DNA from 2 places in the Anaeromicrobium sediminis genome. Region 2 is predicted to be linked to the other one. Evidence: riboswitches for the same ligand, from Rfam matches in the RefSeq annotation. Region 2 holds a riboswitch; the other holds the start of a gene.
What was found. Region 2 has a riboswitch for molybdenum cofactor ahead of CCE28_RS07955 (substrate-binding domain-containing protein). Riboswitches for the same ligand answer to the same signal wherever they lie in the genome.

Region 1 (8,434 bases), on a different contig from region 2:
AAGTTCCCTTTTTAATATCTTCACCTTCATAACAATAGTTATCAAAGGCCTTTAATTCTTTATATATATTAGCAAGGGACTCTCCTTCATCCGTATCCTCTTGTCTAATGACACAATCAGCCCCTTCTGGTATGGGCGCTCCTGTCATTATTCTTACAGCTTCACCCTTTTTTACAACCTTTTGTGTATATTCTCCCGCAAATATCTCATCTATTACTTTTAAAGTTACAGGACTTTCAATAGTAGCGCCTTTAGAATCTTCTCCTTGTAGAGCATATCCATCAAGGGGGGATCTATGAAAAGGCGGCTGATTTATTGGTGCATATATATCCTCTGCTAATACCCTTTCATGGGAATCTATTAAGTTTATTACTTCTTCGTCCAATGTTTTTATATACTCACTTATAATAGATTGGCCTTCTTCTAACTTAATCATTTGTAACACTTAAACTACCACCCCTTACCAAAGCTACATGCAGGATAAGTACATACGTCACATTCAAGACATAAACCACCGTGGCCATATGCAGCTAAATCTTCCTTTTTAATTCTTTCTCCTATTAAGACTCTAGGTAATACTAAATCAAATACAGTAGTTTTAGCATACATGACACATCCTGGTAATCCTAAAATAGGAGTATCTCCCTTGTATGATATTAAAAACATTGCTCCTGGAAGTACTGGTGCTCCATAAGATATGATTTCTCCCCCTACTTTCTTAATTCCCGTAGGTGTAGTATCATCAGGATCTACAGACATACCACCTGTACAAACGATCATATCTGCTCCCTTATCCATAAGTTCTTCTATATTTTTAGCTATAACATCACTATCATCATTTACTATCCTTTGTTCTATAACTTCTGAACCGTAAGATTCTATTTTTTCCTTTATAACAGGACCAAATTTATCTTCAATTCTTCCATAATAAACTTCATTTCCTGTAGTAACTACTCCCACCTTTAACTTTTTATAAGGCACTACTTCTATAAAAGTATTTTTAGCAATACTTTCTGCTTCTATTATTTTTTTCTCATCTATAACTAGAGGAATCACCCTCGTACCTGCTAGCTTATCTCCTTTTTTCACAGGAGTATTATTATGTCTTGTTGCTAACATTATTTCTTCTAATTTGTTAACTTCATATAACATATTAGTATCTATTTTAAGTAAACCATCATATTTAGCTATAAAATTTATTTTTCCCTCTTTTACTTCACTAAAATCAATACCTGCACCTGCACTCATTTTAGATAATCTCTGTGCAGCATCATCTTCGTGAAGATATCCTTCTTTATTTTCCCACACATATAAGTTGTCCTTACCTAGGGATAATAACACAGGAATATCCTCTTCCCTCACCACATGTCCCTTTTTAAAAGCTCTGTCTTTTATTTTCCCTGGTATAATTTGAGTTATGTCATGACATAATACATGTCCCACTGCTTCATGAACAGAAATCTTTTTCATAATCTTCCCCTCCATTTAGGTTCTATTTTAAGTATATTTTATTATTATGGCTATTTCTTAAACTGATAAATAAATTTGCCTCTACCTACTTATCATAAGTAGTTTTCCATATAAATATAAAAATCCCTTATTGGCAAAAAGACAATAAGGGCATACTAAATAAGACCTTATTCTCCTTTCCAAAGAAGTAGGAGGCCTATTCGTTTCCAAATAAACCCTGTGAACTCTAGGTTCAGGCCATATTTCCATAGTTATATCCTTAGGAATATATGGCTCGGAGAACATATTTATTTATCGTTTAGTTTATATACACAATTGAATATTACTTGTCCATATAATATATTAATATTTTTCCTAATTTATTCCTTTCCTAATACTAGCACTCAGATTTTTTTCAGTCAACTAATATAATTATACTCATAAATAGTCTAAAAAAGGTAAATAAAATTTTCAAATTAAAACTTTTCCATTATATGTTTACTAAAATCCTAAAAAAATATAAAATAAAACCATTAAAATAGAAAGGAGCGATTTAATGTTTAGTGTAGGTATAATAACATGCAGTGATAAGGGCGCTGCTGGTGAAAGGGAAGATTTAAGCGGCAAAGTTATTAGGGAAATTGTAGAAGCAAAGGGATATGAAGTTAAGAAATACATAGTTTTACCTGATGAATTAGACAAGTTATCAAATGAAATGATACATATGAGTGATGATTTAAACTTAAATTTAATATTAACCACTGGTGGTACTGGTTTTAGTCAAAGGGATATTACTCCTGAAGCTACAGAGACAGTTATCACAAGAAAAACTCCTGGTATTAGCGAGGCAATTAGATATTATAGTTTATCCATAACAAAGAGAGCTATGTTATCTCGTGCCACCTCAGGTATTAGAAACAACACTTTAATAATAAACTTACCTGGAAGTCCTAAGGCTGTAAAAGAATCTTTAGAATACATTATAGATTCTATTCATCATGGCATAGAAATACTCCTTGGAAAAACTGGTGAATGTGCTAGAAAGTAAGTAAAAAAATTATACTCTATGCTTTTGAATACTTTCCTTTTGTTTAATTTTGATTTTTTTGTGTAATATGGTAATAAATTATTTAATAATTTCACTAACAAAATAAGATTAATGGGGTTTTTTCATGGTAAATATAAAAAAAATATTTAGTCACATTATCGGTAATATATACATACCTAAATACATATTACATATTAATGATCCAATATTATTACACATTTCAGATACTCCTACTATCCTCTATGGACCTATTAAAAGATTAATCCATGAGATCAATCCAACTTATATAGTTCATACAGGTGATTTGGTAGACAATATTAAATTAGAAATTTATCCATCTAAAATAGCTTCCTATTCTTCTTCTCTTCCTAAATTGATTAACATACTAGAATCATCCAAAGCTTTGGAAGTTTATATAGGGTTAGGAAATCACGATAAAAAAGAAGTTGTACAAAATCTTTGTAATAGGTCAATCTTAATAGATTCTTGTTCTAAAGTTAATATACGAGGTATTAGTATGAATATAGGCCATTTTCCTAAGAGGGTGGCTTTAAATCCAACAACTTTTAATTTATTTGGTCACAGTGTAGAAATAAAAACTCATGAAAAAAATGGTCATATATTTTTAAATGGTATAACGGGAATAAATATTATCAATTTAAACACTCTAGACGTTCACATTTTATCCTATCCATACGGAACTGATGACATTAGAATGAGGAGGTCTAGAATAGGTTTTTAAGGGGGGACATATATGCTTTCAATAGTTAGAAGTGGTCCAAAGACATTAGTAATTGAAACTAATAATTTAAAGAAACTTTCTCACTTTCTAAAGGATGATTTAAGAGGAGTTCCATACGATAGGGATACGGCGTCCACACTAGCTGACGATAACTCTTCTATCGCATTTTTAACCACTAAAATGAAGGATGTTGTTACAGTAGCTGATGTAGATTATATATTATTAATTCCTAAAGATATTGAAAAGGTCCTAAGTACCATCATCAGCCATAATAAGAGTCATCTCATTGCAAGTTTAAGAATTGCTCCTAAAATAATAATGATGAAATATTTAGGAGATGTGGAGAAAACTATAGAAAGTATTTCTAATGACTACAAGGGAATCATTGGAACTTTTGATGAAATTATGGAAGCCCATACTAATGGAGTAGTTATTTCCTTTACAAAGGAAAACTTATCTAGTCCTGTTAGTTTATCTAATATATATGACAAAGCCGTATATGTTAAGGGAAACTTTAATCATATATTAAAGAGCCTACATAAAAAGTCCTTAAAATATTTAAATATTGGAATGGGGAATAAGGATTGGTATGAACTTACTATAAAAATATACGATTCTTATGGACAATATAAGTTACACTACGAAAGGCTTCTTCATATAATAGAAAATTTAGAATTAGGCTTAGTATTAGGAGAATCTTGGGGTACAGATGCAGCTACTATTTTTTATACTGTAGGTATATATCGAGTTAGGTTAGTAACCTTCTATCCACCAGAGTACATAAAAAAAATACTTCTTGGTTTAGAATATTTAGAAGATGGAAAACGTATAATAGACCTAGACCTATTCTATAAAAGAAAAAAAGTTCATTGGGATGAACTTAGAACTAAGGAAATTAAGAAAAAAACCGATTTGAGTAAAAAGTTTAGAGAAAAGATTTTAGATAAATTAAAGGAAAATGATAGGGATGTTTTATTCCAATACGAGAAGGAAATATTAAAAAATACTTATTAAAACTAAAAGACTTCTAGCTTAAAGCTAGAAGTCTTTATATATATTATAATCATATTTATATTAAGTCTTTTATTTTGCTCTGTTTAATACTAAGTTAAGAACAATTCCTGTTATAGCCGCTAAGCTTAAACCTTGGATTTTAACTGTTTCAGTTATTGTTATAGCTAGAGATACGCCAAACTGTTTTTCTATATACGCTCCACCTAATCCCATTATTATGATTGTTGCCATAATTATTATGTTTTTTCCGTTTAATTTTACTTCTTCATTCTTTATTGTCTTAACCCCTACTAGAGCAATCATACTGAATAATATTAAACTAATTCCTCCCATTACTGGAACTGGAATACTTCTTAAAAATCCACCTACTTTTGAAATGAATCCTAATGCCACTGCTAGTACCGCTGCTAATCTCAAGATTGATGGATCATAGTTTTTAGTTAAGGCCAATACTCCTGTGTTTTCTCCGTAAGTTGTGTTAGCTGGTCCACCAATGAACCCTGCAAATAATGTTGCAAGTCCATCTCCAAGTAATGTTCTATTAAGACCTGGGTCTTGAATAAAGTTTTCTCCTACTACTTGACCATTTGTAGTTATATCTCCTATATGTTCCATAAATACAGCTATTACTATAGGAGCTATTACTGATATGGCACCCATATGAAACTTAGGTAAAGTAAAATTAGGTATCATTATGAATTTAGAATCTAATATTAAGCTTGTATCCACAATTCCCATTCCTAAAGAAATTGCATATCCACATAATACTGCTATTAATATACTACATTGTTTTACTAGTCCCTTACCCTTAAATCTTATTAGTAAAGATATTCCTAGAGTTGTAGCTGCTATCATTAAATTGTTAGATGCCATAGAAAATGCTACAGGCACTAGGTTAAGTCCTATAACCATAATCATAGGTCCTACTACAACTGGAGGCAGAAAATACTTAATCTTCTCAACTCCAATTTTTCTTACAACAAAGGACATGATTACATATAATAATCCAGCAACGATTATTCCACCTTGTGCATAGGAAAGATCACCGCCAAACATTTCTCTTACTGTTATTATTCCTGAAATAAATGCAAAGGACGAACCTAAAAATACTGGTACTTTCCCTTTAGTGGTTAAATGAAATATTAAGGTTCCACAACCTGCTGCAACTAGTGCTACCGATGGATCTAGCCCTGTTAACATTGGTACTAGGACAGTTGCACCAAACATGGCTATTAAATGTTGTAATGCTAGTATTATTTTTTTCAGGTCAATACTTGTCCCTTCTTTTTTTATTGCCTTTGACATTCTTAAAGTATTTTCTGACATAAAAAAACCTCCCTTTTTTAGTTACCTTTAAAAAGGAGAATTCCCATTCTCCCCTTTTCAGCCTCACAGGACTGAATTAAAAGGCTAGATTCAATTTTCTAATTTCCTTTAAAATATTATTCCTTAAAATTTTATATAAAAAAAACTTCTTGGACTGCAAGAAGTTTATAGCATAAAAAAGCATAGAAAGATTCTATGTTCTACCATATAACTCTTGCCAATCTCACAGGATTGATTTAAAGACTATTTCTAATTTTGTATTATATCACTTATTTAAATTAAAAGCAATACTATAATAAAGACTTTTGTGAAAAAAGATGTTATAATATATAAAGTATTGTAGAATAAAGAATTAAATTTTTAGTTAATTCTTATCCTACCAATGAAATTTTCATATTTCAATTATAATACAGACTTAATTTTCAAGGGAGAGTTTTTTATGAACAATACAAATGAAATGGTAAAATACGTAAAGTTAAATGATGACAAGAAAATAGAAATATGTGTAGATGAATCTTTCACACTATTTTTACAAGACCCTAGCATTGTGGCTATGATTGAGCAAAGTTGTAAATCTTTATTGGAAAATAAATTTATAAATTTGCATATAAATGGTAATACTTCATTTATTACAGTTGAATCAGGAACTGAACAAGCCTCTTTAGAATTAGTTAATAATGAGTTAATCCAAGGAATTCAAATGGCCATGGCCTTTTTATCACAAATGGGAACTGATAGCTTAGCATAATATGCTAAGCTTTATCCATATTACGAATAAAATTAACATATTCATATACATATGCTATAATGAGGTGTAAGTGTGCCATATTTTAATATGGATTTATAAAACTTCATATTATTAATAAAGTTTAACAGGGATCTTTACAAGGTTGCGCTTCTTATTTAGGAGGGATTTAATGTCTGATAATAACAACAACGCAGAAAAAAGGCGTTCTAATAAAAAGAAAGGTACCAAAAAGAAAAAGCTTAGCTTTTTTAGGCTATTTATAATAATTACCTTATTATGCGCTTTTATAGGAACTGGAATAGTTGGCGGAATGGTTTATGCCGTTATCAAGTCTAGCCCAGAAGTTGACTTTTCCCAGATGGGAACACTACTAAACGAGAATTCATTCATATTAGATGATAATGGTGAGTTAGTAGAAAAGGTGAAAAGTGACAGCTTAAGAACAATAGTAAAATACGATAAGATTCCTGAAAATGTTATAAATGCTTTTTTGGCCATAGAAGATAGATCATTCTTTGACCATAGGGGTATTAATCCAAAGAGAATTGTAGGTGCTTTCGTAGAAAATGTAAAAGCTGGTGCTGCTGTTCAAGGTGGTAGTACTATAACCCAACAATTAGTTAAAAACTTATATTTAACTAATGAAAAAAGTCTAGAAAGAAAAATAAAAGAAGCCTATTATTCCATAACAATGGAAAACGAACTTACTAAAGAGCAAATTTTAGAAGCATACTTAAACACAGCATATTTAGGTGGAGGAGCTAAAGGAGTCCAAGGAGCGTCCTATTTCTATTTTTCAAAGGATGTATCAGAGTTAGATTTAGCCGAAGCTGCATTAATAGCAGGTATAACTAAAAACCCATCTAAATATTCTCCACTAAAAACATTAAAAAAAGAAGATGTGGACCCTAAAAAACATTTAGTCTTAGATGATAGCGATCAATTGTATACTATAGTTTACGATGATCGATATAGACCAAGACAAGAGTTAGTTTTATCCATAATGAAAAGTGAAGGCATGATTACACAGGAAGAATATGATAAAGCTATAAATGAAGATATGGCTGACCATCTTAAACCTGGAAAATCTAGTACCTTCGGTATATCTTCATATTTTACTGACAAAGTAAAATATGACGTAATTGAAGCTTTACAGGAACAACTTAATGTATCTCCCCAAGACGCAAGTGATATGTTATACAATAAGGGACTTAGAATTCACACTACTTTAGATGTTAATATGCAAAAAATAGTTGAAGCTGAGTACAAAAAAAGTGCTAACTTCCCATCATTAATATCTAGAAAAAATTCTGCTGGAGATATATTAGCTAAAAACAATAGTGTATTACTTTACAAAAAAGGTAATTTAATAAACTCAGCTAAAGAATTGATTATTCCTAAATCTGATTACACTTATGACTCTAATGGAAATTTAGTATTGAATAAAAATAAAAGATTTAACTTCTATACATCTAAAAAGGATGGACAGGTAGTAGATATCATAGTTAAGCTAAAGGATGCCTATGTGGAGAATGGAAATAAGGAATACTTAATTCTAAAGGGAGGAAATTTAAATATCCCTTCTGAGTATAAATCCTTTGATTCAAATAATAATTTAGTAATAAACAAGTCCTTCTTCTCTTCATATGGAGATTTTGCTAAAAAGGACGGAAATGGAAATTTATTAGTATCTAAAAAATATTATTATTTAAGTGATAATGGTGCTATTCAACCTCAATCAGCTATGGTTATAATCGATCCTCGCACAGGACACATTAAAGCTTTAGTTGGGGGTAGAGATATAAAAGGACAAAAGCTTTATAACAGGGCTTTAAATCCTAGACCTCCTGGTTCTGCCATAAAACCTATTGGCGTTTATACACCAGCCATAGATAACGGTTGGACAGCAGCCACCATAGTTGACGATATCCCTCGCTATGAACCAAGTGGTAAAATGTGGCCTAAGAACTGGTATAAGGATAGATTTAAAGGTTTATCTACCATAAGGCAAGCATTACAGCTTTCCATGAATGTAGTTGCCGTTAAAGTTGGTGAGCAAGTGGGAGTTAATACGAGTATAGATTATTTGAAGAAAATGGGAATATCT
Region 2 (8,434 bases):
CATTATGAAAATTGGTAATTAGCAAATTATTAAAAAGGATATCTAAAAATTAGATATCCTTTTTAATAATCTTACATTTAAACTTCTACAATCTGTATATCTTCCATTTCATATCCACCTAAATTCTCAAGTTCATCTTTAAACTCTTGACTTTTTAGTATACTAATGAAATTATTTATCATATGAGTGTCAATAAACTTCTTTGGAACTAAAAAGTCATAATCTTCTAAACCAATAGGAATGAAGTCTAGATTCATAGTATTGGCCACAGATTTTACTCCCACACCCACATGGGCACTACCTGATAGAACACAAGAGGCTACATTCATATGGGTAGTCATTTCCCTTTCATAACCCCTTATTAGTGATGAATCTAAACCTAATTTCTTTAAATTATAGTCAAGGAGGACCCTTGTACCAGAGCCCTTTTGTCTATTTACAAATACTAAATCCTTATTTAATAAATCTTCAAATACTTTAATATTCTTAGGGTTGTTCTTTTGAAGGATAAAGCCCTGTTGTCGTTTTATCCCCTTTATTAAAACCATATCTTTATTTTTCAAGTATTTTTTTATATAGGACTCGTTATAGGTTCCTGTAAGTTCATCTAATAAATGGATAGGAGCCATATGGGCTTCTCCACGTTTCATGGACATGATACCACCTAAACTTCCCACATGGGCAGATGATAGGAAAATATTATTATGAGTTTTACTAATTATATTAGATAGTATATCTAGTATTAAATCATGGCTACCAATAGATACGATAGTGTTTTCTATTTCATTTTTATCCTTTAAAAGTTCAACTTCTACAGTTTTTCCACCTTGGATTCCTTCTAGTTCTTGAGGAATTTTCAATATGCCGTCGGCCCTAACTAAGGACATGGTAACTCCTGCACCACGATTTAGGGGAGTGGCAATAAATTTATCTTCCACTTTACCTATTTTCATACGAACAAATTCCTTGTGTTTAAGGGATGAAACTATTTTCTTAGATAAAGTAGCTTTTAATAGTTTTTTTTTCTTGTCCTTAAGAGATAAAAATTTATGTACTAAGGGTTTTACGAACTCTTCGAAGGATAAAAATGCTGATACAGGATAACCGGGAATTCCTATTACAGGAGTATCATTTACTATACCCAATATGGTAGGCTTTCCAGGTTTTATTGCTATACCGTGGACTAGAAGCTTACCTATGTTTTTAATAATAGTAGAGGTATAGTCCTCTGTTCCAGCAGAAGAACCGGCATTTATTATTACTATATCATTTTCATCACAGGCTCTTAGTATGGCCTTCTCAATTAAATTCATATTATCTATAACAGGTGGATATCTATTTGAAATACCACCGTATTCTTTAACTAAGTTTTCAAATACCCTAGAATTAGATTCAATTATTTTACCTGGAGACAATTCATCATGGGGCTCTACTATTTCTGTACCAGTAGGAATTAATCCTACCATTGGCCTTTTAGACACTTCCACCTCTAGGACTTGACCACAGAGCATGGCACCAATGTCCACTGGGTGTATTCTTTTAAAGGATGGAATTATCATTTCACCTGCCACCATATCCTCACCTACAGGTCTAATATGTTGCCAAGGATAAGCAGGTTTCATTATTTTTACATTATTATTATCTATTTCCATAACATCTTCTATCATTATTACAGCATCATAAGGAGGCATAATAGGATCACCCGTATCCACATATATAAAATCCTCATTTAATAAAAGTTTAACAGGATTTCTTTCATCTGCACCATAAGTGGAACTAGCCTTTACACAAATACCATCCATGGCAGAAGCATTATAATGGGGGCTAGAACTATTAGCAAAAACAGCCCTTGTAGTTATACGTCCCATACTATCTATTGTGGGTATTGTTTCTGTACTAACATATTTGTTTATTTTATCTATTTCATCAAAGAATAACTTTTTAGCTTCATGAAGCTCCATATTAGATAAATATATATTTCTATCAAATTTTTTCATAGTTAGCCTCCTTAAAATAAATAAACTTTAACTTTCTCACCAACACTGATACCTTCCTTATTCATTGGAATTTTAATATACCCCTGTGCTCTAGAGATTAAAGTAATCATTCCAGATTTTCCATGAACGGGATTTATAATATATCCATCAGAGCTTTCTTCTATGGTGACCATTTGATAGGTCTCCCTTCCAGGTGATGCGTGAATATTAGTAGAACATACACCTTCTAGAAATAATTCCTCATGAGTATTTAGGTGTAACAGGTTTTTAATGAGGTACTCTCCAAGTACTCTAAAGGCCATAATACAAGAAGCGGGCTGGCCTGGAAGACCTAATACGGCCTTATTATTTATCTTTGCTATGATAGTTGGTTTACCTGGTTTCATGGCAATTCCATGGATTAAAACTCCTGGAGAGCCTAGAGCATTTATCACATCTGGAGTCATATCTTTAGTTCCTACAGAACTTCCACCAGAGAGAAGTACTAAATCACTTTTATCTATAAAAGACTTTAATGTATCCTTTAAGTTATTAAAATCATCTTTTACTACTTTTTTTTCTATGACGTCACATCCGAGTTCTGTACATAGGCCTGATAGGGTATAGGTATTTATATCTCTAATAACACCAGGCTTAAGGTCTTCCTTTGGATCTATGAGCTCGTCTCCTGTTGATAATATACATATTTTAGGTTTAACAAAAACATCCACGTCAGTTATACCTACGGATGCTAATACACCTAAATGATGGGCTTTTATTTTAGTTCCTCTCGTAAAGAGTAATTGATCTTGTTTTATATCATCCCCAATATCCATAACATTTTCTTTAGGAGCTACAGATTTATGTATGGCTATTTCATCTTGAAATTTTTCTACGTATTCTATCATTACAACAGCATCAGCACCTTCAGGCAACATACCACCTGTAGGCACATACATACACTTGTCTGAGCATAGGTGGGATTGGTTATGTTCTCCCATATGAGCATCACCTATCAGGTTTATAAAAGCAGGTAAAGTTTCACTTGCTCCAAAGGTATCAGCAGATACTACTGCATAACCGTCCACTGTGGATCTCCTGAAATGAGGTACATTTTCGAGCGCGTAAATATCCTTGCTAAGTATTCTTCCTTGAGCATTTAATATATCTATAGTTTCTGAAGGAAGATCGTAACTTGAAAAGTTTTGGTCCATAATTTCTTTTACTTCACATACCTTTGTTACTTTAAACATTTCCATATTTCCACCCCATATCAGTATATTCTAGTGATAAAAACTTTCTAGTTTTCAAATTATCAGTCCTAAAAAAATTATTGTTTTCCTCCTTTTCGTAAATAATACCATCCTCTATATAAACTATTTCATCACATATTCGTTTGGCCTGTCCTATGTTGTGGGTAATTATGATGATTGTAGTGCCTAGAGGTTTGATTTTGTTTAATAAAATATGTTCTACCATCTCTATGGAACTAGGGTCCATGTTTGCGGTAGGTTCATCTAGTAACAAAAGTTCTGGTTTAAATACTAAAGCACGGGCTAATGCTACCTTTTGTCCTTCTCCTGCAGACAATTTGGTAGCCATTTGTTCCTTTAAATACTCTATTTTAAAATCTTTCATAATAGTTAAGACTCTATCTTCAATAGTTTTATTATCCATCTTCCTAATTTGTAGGGGATAGGATATATTATTAAAACAACTTCGATCTAGTAAATAAGGATTTTGACTAACATAAGTCATACCTTTTAGATTTTCAGAAGAGATGGGAGAACTTTCATAAAGTATTATGCCTTCAGTAGGTTTTTCTAAAGAAGCAATGATTTTTAATAGAGTGCTCTTTCCAGCGCCATTTGGGCCTACTATGCCGTATATTTTATTTTTTTCAAAGGTTAAATTACCTATATCTAGAACTTTTTTATTATTATAGATTTTATATAAGTTTTCCATAGTTATATTCATTATCTATCACCTGTCATATTGTATAAAATAGAGTTAGTAAAAAAGGATATGGAAAGAAGTACTAGTCCCATGGCTATGGACATGGAATAATTACCCATACTGTTATTCATAGCTATAAAACTAGTCATAACCCTAGTATGATTTTTTATATTTCCTCCTACTATCATTACTGCCCCAACTTCCGATATGGCCCTTCCAAAACCTGTTACTATACTCACAAGTATGGTCTTTTTCATTTCTCTAAAAAGAAGAATCAATGTGTCTAGGGGAGTACCACCTAGGGTTTTGCATACTTCTAGTATTGCAGGACCCCTTTCTTTAGTACTATTAAATACTATACCTATAATAATAGGAGTGACTAATAAAGTTTGAGCACTAATCATAGCAGTGGATGTAAAAAGAAGTTCATATTCACCTAAAGGACCTCTCCTTGAAATTAATATGGCAACTAAAAGACCTACTACAACGGGAGGTAGGGACATACACGTATATATGATTCTTGTGATTGTTTTTTTAAATCTGAAATTTTTAAGACCCATATAAAAACCAGCAGGAATACCAATTAAAGCTGATATTATTGTGGATGAGATAGATACATATATGGACAATAAAATTATTGAATATATTTCTGTGTTTAAGGATAAAAGAAGATTTATAGCTTCTTTAAATCCATCTAATATGTATGACATAGGTTCCTCCTTTTATAGGTGGTAATAGGACGATTATTAAATAATCGTCCTATAGTTTAATTAATTATTTAGCATTTGGAATAAATAGTGGTTGTCCAAACTTTTCTTTACCAAATTCTCCGATTAATTTTTGAGTTTCTTCACTTAAAATCCATTTAACGAATTCATCAGCACCAGCCTTATTTATTTTCTCATTTTTATCTGGATTTACTGGAATTACACCATATTGATTAAATAACTTAGAATCACCTTCTACTAATATCTCTAAATCTAATTTGTCCTTCATAGATAGATATGTAGCCCTGTCACTCATAGTGTATCCTTGAAGTTCGTTTGTCATTTGGATTACATCTCCCATACCCTTACCAGCAGATACATACCAATCACCACTCGGTTCCACACTAGCTTCAGTCCAGAATTTTTTTTCTTTTTTATGAGTACCAGAGTCATCTCCCCTAGATACGAATTTAGATTCAGAATCCATAATATTTTTTAGAGCACCTATAACATCATTAGGACATTTTTCCTTTAACTTTGCAGGATCGTCTTTAGGCCCAATTATGATAAAATCGTTGTACATAACATCACTTCTATTTACTCCATGACCTTCACTAACAAATTTTTCTTCAGAACTTTTAGCATGAACTAAAAGCACATCAGCTTCTCCATCTCTACCCATTTGAAGTGCTTTTCCTGTACCTACAGCTACTACTTTCACATCTATTCCAGCTTTTTCTGTAAAATCTGGAAGTATGTTATCAAGTAGTCCACTATTTTCTGTACTAGTAGTAGTTGCCAATATTATGGAAGCTTTTTCTTCTACAGGAGCTGGTGCGCTAGTTTCTTGGGAAGCAGGTTCCTCCTTTTTTCCACAGCCTGTTAACATTGTAAAGATTAAAAAAATACATAGTGTTAAAGATAAGATTTTTTTTACGTTCATGATTATCCCCCTCGTAAATTAGTAACTTAAAAAAATAATAATGCCAAATCCTTTAAAAGGATTGGGCCAATAAAAAAACATTCCAAAATTAGAAAAGGAATGCTTAATTAAACATTATAGAGTTAATTTCCTTTCCAACCATGGGAGGCACAAGGATTTCTCTTTGTACCTATAGGTCAAAAATTCTTAGTCTGTACCTTAGAATTTTTGACTCGGAAAAATAAAATTTTTAGAATTTACTAAATTATAACACAATTATAATTTATTAACAATATTTGGATATGACCTGGATTTAATTAGGATATACATACAAAAAATAAAGGAATATGTAGAAATTTAAAGAACTATAAAAGGTGCATGAAATAAGGGGGGATAATAAAGTGAGAGGAAGAAAATTAGTCCTGTGTTTAACTTTAATTATTATAATTTTTACATCAAACTTATTAATAGGAACTATATCTTATAAAGTAATGGAAGAAAGGGTGTATGGTTCTAGAATAGATGATATAAATGCTCTAGTTGAACAAGTGGCAAATAGGATAGATGATAAAATAGTAGAAAAGAAAAATTTATTAGAAAGTATAAGTAACAATGAGGATTTAATCTATTATATAGAAAATAAAGATAGAAATAATATAATAAATAGCCTAAGATCTTATAAAAAGATATATGAAGAAATAGAAGAATTATATTTGGGGAATGAAGATAAAGACATGTATCTATCTTCAGGAGATCCGTTACCAGAAGGTTATGATCCTACTGGTAGAGTTTGGTACAAGGGAGCCTTGGTAGAGAGAGATACTTTCTATGAGGATACTTATATAGATATTATAGGATCAAATATAATCCATACCATAAGTATACCAATGAAGACCAAGGGTACTAATATTATAGGTATGGATATAAAATTAAATAATATGGAAGATATATTAAGGCATATTCAAAATGGTGAAACCTCATATATGTTCTTAGTAGATGGAAATGGGAAAATATTAATTCATCCAAACAAAGAAGTTATAGGAAGAGATATTTTAAAAGAAGAATTTGCTCATGAAGTAATGGATTCTGATGCAGCAGTAGTATCCTATGTATTTAATGACGAAAATAAAATAGTTGTTTATAGAACGTTAAAATCAGGATTTAAATTAGTTTTCATGGCTAGGGAACAGGACCTTAGTAATGTAGATAAAGAAACTTTTATAATAATCATAGGATCTATAATACTAGTAACTATCTTGTTATGTACAATTCTCATTAAATTTTTATTTAAAGATAATAATGATTATGGAACATTTATTAATGATCATAAGGATGATAAATTAAAAGTGAAACTAGAAAAACTAAAAACTTATAGGTTAAATAATGCAATAACGGAAGAAGAGTACAATAGAAAAAGGGCAAGTATAATTGATGAATATGAAATTTAAAAAAAGGATGTGAATTTTCACATCCTTTTTTTATACAAAAGACCTATTAGCCCTTTAAAGTATGGTATGGGCGCTAGATTGGTGTGCTAGAGATCTCTTGTATATGTGGATATTTATTAGACGAATGAGCTAAGAAAAAGTTCCCTATTAATATGTTTTTTATAATTAGTTAATAAAAAATTAATATTTAGTTTCTTCTTATTTAATCCTTATAGATTAATATATAATAGACAGTTATATGTTAAAAAAATAAAGGCGGTGAAGGGGATTTGAGCAATAAAAATGAAATAAATGATAAAATAAATATTTTAGGTCAAATATCTAATTTTTTCGTTGAAAGGTATAGGGTAGTTTATTTAATATTAATAGGATTATTATTACTAGGGGGAACTGCCTACATAGGATTACCTAGAGAGAGAGCACCTGAAATTGAACTTCCCTACGTAAATATAATGACTACATATGTGGGAGCATCACCTAATGAGATAGAAAACCTCATTACAGATGAAATAGAAACTAAAATAAATGGATTGGAGGATATAAAAGAGATTACCTCCACATCACAAAATAGTGTGTCTAGTATAACTATAGAATATGAAATTGGAACAGATGTAGATAAGAAAATACAAGATATAAATAATGAAATATCAAAAATGAAAAGTGAATTACCAGAAGATAGTGATGATCCTATAGTTAGAAAATATGACATAGGAAAATCACCAATTATGAAATTAAATATAAGTGGAGATTATGATTTAGTTACTTTAAAAAATATAGCAGAAGATATTAAAGATGAAATAGAAAAGATAGATGGAATACAAGAAGTAGACTTAACAGGTGGACTTGATAGGGAAATACACATATATATTGATGAAGGTAAGTTAAAAACTTATAACCTTACTACTGGTGACATAAAAAATGCTATTTCAAGTTCTAATGTAGATTTTCCAGGTGGAGATATAGAGTTAGATGATACAAATTACAATATAAGAACTGTTGGTTCTTTTGAAGAAATAGAAGAAATAGAGAACACTGTCATAATGACTAAAGATAATGTACCAGTGAAATTAAAAGATGTGGCAGAGGTCAAGGATACTTTTGAAGATGTGGAGTCTTATGCTCAAATGTTTGAAAGAGGCATGTCTGATGAAAATGAGACTACTAATACCATAAAATTATCAGTCAAAAGGGAAGACGATGGAGATATAATTGGACCATGTAACGAGATTATAGCTTTAATTGAAGGTGGAAAAGGAATTTTATATCCATCAGATGTATTTGTAAGTGTGGCTAATAATCAGGCTGTTGATGTACAGGACTCATTAAATGATGTAGTATCTAATGCTGTTTCAGGATTATTAGTAGTAATCATAGTTTTATTCCTGTTCATAGGCCTTAGAGAGTCTATAATAGTATCCTTTGTAA

Region 1: linked by a shared signal. The riboswitch ahead of CCE28_RS20290 (molybdopterin-binding protein) and the one ahead of CCE28_RS07955 (substrate-binding domain-containing protein) in region 2 are both predicted to bind molybdenum cofactor.

The regions. Positions count from the first base shown of each region.
Region 1 covers NZ_NIBG01000031.1:20,257-28,690, forward strand. The annotation lists gene CCE28_RS20285 (molybdopterin molybdotransferase MoeA) at 1-436, opposite strand, end outside; gene CCE28_RS20290 (molybdopterin-binding protein) at 451-1,470, opposite strand; molybdenum cofactor riboswitch at 1,627-1,762, opposite strand; gene CCE28_RS20295 (MogA/MoaB family molybdenum cofactor biosynthesis protein) at 2,006-2,497, shown strand; gene CCE28_RS20300 (metallophosphoesterase) at 2,622-3,239, shown strand; gene CCE28_RS20305 (hypothetical protein) at 3,252-4,253, shown strand; gene CCE28_RS20310 (uracil-xanthine permease family protein) at 4,323-5,579, opposite strand; gene CCE28_RS20315 (hypothetical protein) at 6,019-6,327, shown strand; gene CCE28_RS20320 (penicillin-binding protein 1A) at 6,497-8,434, shown strand, end outside.
Region 2 covers NZ_NIBG01000005.1:123,496-131,929, forward strand. The annotation lists gene CCE28_RS07930 (nitroreductase family protein) at 1-18, shown strand, start outside; gene CCE28_RS07935 (molybdopterin biosynthesis protein) at 78-1,997, opposite strand; gene CCE28_RS07940 (molybdopterin molybdotransferase MoeA) at 2,009-3,235, opposite strand; gene CCE28_RS07945 (ABC transporter ATP-binding protein) at 3,222-3,953, opposite strand; gene CCE28_RS07950 (ABC transporter permease) at 3,953-4,642, opposite strand; gene CCE28_RS07955 (substrate-binding domain-containing protein) at 4,707-5,582, opposite strand; molybdenum cofactor riboswitch at 5,694-5,812, opposite strand; gene CCE28_RS07960 (cache domain-containing protein) at 5,963-7,009, shown strand; gene CCE28_RS07965 (efflux RND transporter permease subunit) at 7,279-8,434, shown strand, end outside.